One region of the Lysinibacillus sp. FSL K6-0075 genome, then DNA from elsewhere that is predicted to be linked to it. Evidence: riboswitches for the same ligand, from Rfam matches in the RefSeq annotation. Region 1 holds a riboswitch; the other holds the start of a gene.
The links. A riboswitch is a leader RNA that binds a small molecule or an ion and turns the genes downstream of it on or off. The one in region 1 is predicted to bind FMN.

Region 1 (3,433 bases):
CATTGCTCCATCCAATAATTTGCTTGTAATGAACTCATTAAAACGACCTACAACTACTGCAATTTTTAAATCCGTTCCAATTAATTGTGCTTCAAATGTTTGACCCATTGTTCTTGCTCCTTTTTAAATAGAAATTTTATTTTCATTTGTGGATAACTGATTACGATAAACAACCAATGCTTCTATTGATATCATTTTTAAGCCATGATGTGCCGCGAACTTTGTCAGTTCCTCAAAACGAAGCATTTGCCCATCATCCCCCATAATTTCACAAATAACACCTGCTGGTATACTATGACAAAGCTTCGCCAAATCAACTGTCGCTTCTGTATGCCCTCTCCGTTCTAACACACCATGCTCCTTCGCAATCAGCGGAAAAATATGACCTGGTCGACGAAAATCAGTCGGCTTAGCTTGCTTTTCTATCATTTTCTGTATTGTCAATGCACGCTCAAAGGCGCTAATCCCTGTCGTTGTTTCTTCATGGTCAATACTCACCGTAAATGCGGTTTGATGGTTATCCGTATTGCGCTGAACCATCGGATGTAAATCTAGCTTTTGTGCGATTTGTTGCGAAATCGGTGTACAGATTAAACCTCTACCATAGGTTGCCATAAAGTTGATTGTTGCTGGTGTGATGAATTCAGCGAGTGCCAGCAGATCTCCTTCATTTTCCCGATCCTCATCATCGACCACCACAATCATATTGCCTTGCTTTAAATCCTCAATGGCTTCTTCAATTGTATGTAGCACGATTATCATCTCCTCATTCTGTTATTTTAAAAACCATGTTGTGCTAAATAATCTCTCGTAATTGTTGGCGTTACTTGCCCTTTTTTTAGTTGCTGTAAAATATATTTACCGACTAAATCTGTTTCGATATTAACGATTGCTCCAACCCTCTTCATACCTAAAACGGTTTCTTTGTAAGTATGAGGAATGAGCGAAATCGTGACACGATTCGTTTCAACATGAAAAAGGGTTAAGCTTGTGCCATCAATTGTTATGGAACCCTTCGGAATACAAAAGCTTGTTAGTTCCTCTGACATTTCTATATCCATATAAACGGCATTTGCTACTGGACGTATGCGCAAAATTTTACCGACGCCATCGACATGACCAGCAACAAAATGACCGCCAAATCGTCCATTAGCAGGCATGGCACGCTCCAAATTAACTGAATCACCTAGTGCCAGCTGCTGTAAATTTGTTGCTTTGACTGTTTCAGGCATAACATCCATTGTAAGCTGCTGTTCAGTAAAATGTGTCACCGTTAAACAAACACCATTGACTGCTATACTGTCGCCAAGCTTGACATCCTCCGCTATCATGGCTGATTGAACCGTAATTTTCATACTGTCCCGATCGCTTTGCACAGCTTTTACGACACCAATATCCTCTACAAGCCCTGTAAACATTCCATCACCTACTCTTCTTATTAGCTCTTCTATCCTTCACTTTTGAAGTTTTATCCGTCATTTTTGAAAGTCTATCCACCTGTTTTTGTATTTTATCCTTCTCCCTTCACTAGTTACCAATAAAAAATAAAAACCCCTTTCATCAAAGGGGTTTTGGGAGTATAAGACATCAACAAATAAGCCTACTTGAAAACGATTTTTTTCATAGACTGTCATCTCATTTGTTCTTCTCCCATCCAGACTATCACTGTCGGTTTTGGATTTGCACCAAATCAGCTTGCGCTCACGGACTTTGAATTGCTTCATCACCGCCGATTGGGAATTTCACCCTACCCCGAAGAACATCTTCTATTCGATTGTAGCTAAATAAAAAAACTTCCCAAAAGATGATTGGGAAGTGGTGTAATAAATGCATAGTCAAATAAACCTTCTAAATTAGAATCAATTTAAAAAGCTCGCATTTTTACCCTTCTCCCATCCAGACTGTCACTGTCGGTTTTGGATTTGCACCAAATCAGCTTGCGCTCACGGACTTTGAATTGCTTCATCACCGCCGATCGGGAATTTCACCCTACCCTGAAGGATACTTTTATTTAGCTAGTCTTACGATAACACTATTTTATTATATTATCCATCCTTCTTTTTAAATTTTTTCGTCATATAAATTTTAAGCAGCTCTGACGTGACTTGATAAATGTAAAAGAAATTATTAAAATGATGACATTTAACCTGTTTGTGAAACTTCTCAATCAAAAAAACGTTCCTTTACAGGTGACTATTCAGTCTAGCAGTTTGGAGGTCATTTCCTTGACATTTTTAAAAAATATACCGTTTAAGCAAGGTGTTTTCTATGCCTTATTAGCACTCTGTTGTGGAATTTCAATTGTTTTCGTCCATCATAATGAACAATTTTATGATCGACCGATAGCGGAAGTAATACAGGTGAACGTCACAGAATCAGAACCGATGACAGATATGTATGAGAATGAGGATGAATTGTTTACACAGGAAATTACGGCCATGATCAAAAATGGACAGTATAAGGGGCAATCCATTTATTTGATGAATGACTATTCTTCTTCTGGTGCTTTTGATCAAAAATACCATGTAGGTAATGAAATCTTTGTCACCATAGATGATCACGCAACACAATCAGGGTTAACAGGTACCATCCTCGATTTAAAACGTGATCAAACCATGATCATGATTGCGTGGATTTTTATTTTCGCCTTACTCATTATAGGCAAAAGACAGGGCTTGTTTTCTATCATTAGTTTGGTTGTCAATGCCTTAATCTTATCATTTGCATTAGATCTTTATGTTACACATGGAGGCGTAAGTCTGTTATTCGTTAGTGGTATTTGTGCCCTGCTATTTACCATTATTTCGCTCCTACTCATTAGTGGATTGAATACAAAAACGTATGTAGCCATTGTGTCCACACTTTTAGGAACCATTATAGCGCTTATCATTAGCTCAATTGTGATGTGGTTGACAGGTGAAAATGGTCTTCGTTATGAAGAAATGCAATTTTTAACACGGCCCTATCGCACAGTCTTTATGGCCGGTTTATTTATTGGCTCGCTTGGGGCTGTCATGGACGTCTCTATTACGATGGCTTCCTCCATTTTTGCTTTATATGAACAAGACCCTTCTATTTCTGTGAAGGCACTTAAAACTTCTGGGCATGAAATTGGCAAAGATATCATGGGTACGATTACAAGTATTTTATTCTTTGCCTACCTTTGCGGCTCCATACCTATGATTATTCTCTATTTGAAAAATTCTTCCACATTAGGGCTCACATTGTCCTTGAATCTTTCTTTAGAATTAGCCCGTGCCTTAGCAGGGGGGATTGGTGTTGTCCTCACGATTCCTATTAGTCAGTATACTGCTATATTTTTCATTAATCGAAAGAGGGTTCAAGAATGAATGTTATCGTCTTATTAGCAGTTATTTTATTTGCGTTAATGGTGATAGTAGGTGGTAAGCAGGGTGTCCGCTCATTTCTTTCT
Region 2 (3,433 bases), 340 kb from region 1:
ACAGAACCTGCTGAATTTGGCAGACTTACATCCTTTTTTAGATAGGAACTATATGTAACAAGACAAGAGAATCCCACTGCTAACCCAAAGAACGATTGCCCCAGCGCTTCTAATAATGCCTTTCCAGTAATATTTGAGAAATCAGGCCATAAGAAGAATTTTACGCCCTCCATTGCCCCATCCAATGTAACAGCACGCACAACAAGGACAATGAACATTATAAAGAGTAGCGGCATCATCCATTTATTGGCCTTTTCGATCCCATTTTGTACACCTAACGAAATCACAAGTACATTGGCTAATGTAAACAATACTAAACCAACTAGCGTAATCCAAGGCGTACCTATAATTTTTCCAAATAGTTCAGCAGGATCTACTGCTGGATCGATTACAGCGCCAGCAACACCGAGCCCGCTATAAATAAAGATCCAACCTCCAACTACACTATAAAAAGTTAATAATAAAAAACAACCTAGTACACCCATTCGACCAATCCAAGCCCAGCTTGGCTTTGTCGGAGCAATTTTTTTATATGCCGTTACAGCCTCCGATTGTGTACCACGCCCCAAAACATACTCGGACAATAGCATTGGTAACCCTATTAACAAGGTAAATAACACAAAGATTAGGAAAAACGCTCCCCCACCACTTTGTCCCGTTACATAGGGTAGTTTCCAAATTGCCCCTAGTCCAATTGCAGCACCCGCTGATGCTAGAATAAATCCTAATTTACTAGACCACTGTCCCTTTTGTTCACTCATCTCTTCAAACTCCTCAAACATTCTAAACTCTTCCCTATTTTACATGAAAATATAGCTTTCGACTAGGTCATAATGATAAAGTACTAGATAGCTTGCTTACTCCATTACTTTTTTCTATGTTTATCCGTTAGTTTTGCCTTTCTTTCCGTTCCTTTTAGTAATTTATCCGTTACACCTTAAACCCTATCCATCATTCCTTCAACAAAAAACCTCGGGTATATTCACCCGAGGTTAGCGTATATTATTTTGATATATAGATAGAACGCTGACGGTCGATCCATTTGCGCATTGTTGTAAATAAAAACGCCATAATAGCCGTTAATAAAATACCTTTCACAATGTTAAATGGTAAAATCCCAGCGACAATCATTTTATAAAGTGAGTCACCTACAACAGGTTCCATTCCTAAGAAGTATGTGTACATTGGTAAAAATACTACATAGTTTAAAATACTCATGCCTACTGCCATAACGACTGTACCTGTTGCTAAACCTCCAACAAGACCAGCAATTGTTTTAAAGCGATTAAAAATAAAGCTTACTGGTAAAATAAATAAAATGCCTGTTGTAAAGTTAGCAATATGACCTACTGGCACACCTGTTGGCGTTCCTGAGAAAATCCAATCCAATACATTTTTAAATAACTCTACTAAAATACCAGCTACAGGCCCCATTGTGATGGCTGCTATTAATGCAGGCATATCACTAAAGTCCACTTCCAAAAATGCTGGGAACGGCGGAATCGGGAAATTAAAAAGCATTAATAAAAACGAAATACTGCTCAGCATACCAATCGTAATAAACGATTGAAGTTTAACATTCTTCTTCATAGAAAACTCTCTCCTCTTTGCTGATTCAATCTCGCAAGAAGAAAGGTGACGATCTTTCAATTGTTAGCATGAAAAAACCCTTATGCATGAAAAAGCACAAGGGAGAAAGGCATGACGAATAAGCGTCAATATAAACTATTTTTTGAGCACTGTTTAAAAAGCTCTACAAAAAAGCGCTCGGCTATAGTTCACTTCATAACAATGAATGACGATCGTACCTCCATCTTCTCCCATCCAGACTTTAACTGTCGGCCTTGGAATCACACCAAGTCAGCCATGCAAATAAATTTGCACAGGTCGCGGGCTGAAGAGTGTAGCATAAACCATTCGAGTTAATGAAAAACATTAACGGTTTACCACTCTATTACCGCCGGTCGGGATTTTCACCCTGCCCCGAAGATGAATCATATTATTTTATACTACAACCTTACTATAATTAATTATCAAGAAAAAGTAAATAGTTCTGCTTAAAAAAATCCGATTAGATTTGTATGTATTATAAAAATGGAGCATTCCATGCTACAGGAATGCTCCATTTTTGACTAAGGCATATATTGTTTATTTGGCCCCACAGGCTTTGGCAAATACGTTTTCAAATCGAATCCTTCCCAGCTTTCTTGGACCACATTATCTAAGCGTAATTGTTGGCCAAAGCCAGCAGCAGTTAACATCATGGCCTCAATCAATTGCGTGGCGCGGATTGGCTCCATCGATGCTAAATCTAAGGGGATATCAAATGTAACGACGACACCTTCCGCTTCCTCTTTCACGGTATAAGTCACGTTTTCAGGAACAACTGTTACATAAACATCATCATTTTTGTTTTTCATGAGTGTAAGTGCCTCTGTAACATTTGCAAATGTTTGACGGAAATCTGGTGACAGATATTCCGCACCATTACCATCTTGGTATAAATAATAATTAAAATGTTTGGCGTTTGTTAATGACATAGCTTGGCTTGGCTCGCCCTCTTGAGAAAACTCATAAGGTGTGCCATCTTCATTTTGAATCTCCACTTCCGTATATTCAGAATCTGAGAATGTATCTTCCAAAGTTCCTTTATACTCATTGACGGTAGCTGAAGCAACATCATAGTCATTGTCCTTTGGTAAAACGTGGACAAGCTTGTCTTCCTTCTCCTTCAGTTCACCTTTAAAAGGATGATAATCTGTAAACCCTTTGGCTTCTTCATCAATTTGAGGAGCGTATTTCTCATACATCTGTAGAGTAGAAGGTTTTTCTGTTCCAAAATCAGTTGCTACACGCTCATTTGGTATCACATATGTCATTGGCACACTTTCCGCATCACGTCCTGCTAAACCAATACGGAAAACGACAGCATCTTTCACATCTTCCTCATAGACAGATGACCGTAAAGATAACATGCGCTCATGCTCCGATACAATACTGGATTGAAGCGCTTCATCCTGCGTAGCAGCGTCTTTAGCAGAACGATCTTCCTGTAAAGTAGCGTAATTAGCCGTTTCTGGAGTACTAGCTAGATCTTTTTGGCTAGCATCATTATTCATGAACATGGAGCCAACGAGTACCGTTAGCGCGAAAACTGCTGCTACACTCGTAAAAATCGGCATTCTTCGGAACTTAAATCGTGATGGTCGTTCATCTTGGATCAAAGGTTTACTTTCTTGTTGTGCTTCTTCATTCTCTATAGGTTGTTGTATCGCTTCTTGAAGGTGACTATTATCCTGCAAGCGAGCATCTGCCATTAACCGATTTAATATTTCTTCTTTTGAACGGTGGTCAGAAAGCTTAGGGGCATTGTTCAATACATATTCAAGCTGTTCATCATCAAATGGCTTATGCGTCATTGCCGTTTCGCCTC

Region 2: linked by a shared signal. The riboswitch ahead of MHB65_RS06410 (ECF transporter S component) and the one ahead of ribE (riboflavin synthase) in region 1 are both predicted to bind FMN.

What each region holds. Positions count from the first base shown of each region.
Region 1 is NZ_CP151947.1:1,697,669-1,701,101, reverse strand. Features, by position in the region: gene ribE (6,7-dimethyl-8-ribityllumazine synthase) at 1-108, opposite strand, end outside; gene ribB (3,4-dihydroxy-2-butanone-4-phosphate synthase) at 124-753, opposite strand; gene ribE (riboflavin synthase) at 780-1,418, opposite strand; FMN riboswitch at 1,639-1,764, opposite strand; FMN riboswitch at 1,881-2,006, opposite strand; gene MHB65_RS08150 (YibE/F family protein) at 2,226-3,350, shown strand; gene MHB65_RS08145 (YibE/F family protein) at 3,347-3,433, shown strand, end outside.
Region 2 is NZ_CP151947.1:1,360,238-1,363,670, reverse strand. Features, by position in the region: gene MHB65_RS06415 (sodium-dependent transporter) at 1-761, opposite strand, end outside; gene MHB65_RS06410 (ECF transporter S component) at 1,003-1,590, opposite strand; FMN riboswitch at 1,809-1,995, opposite strand; gene MHB65_RS06405 (RNA polymerase subunit sigma) at 2,133-3,419, opposite strand; gene sigX (RNA polymerase sigma factor SigX) at 3,416-3,433, opposite strand, start outside.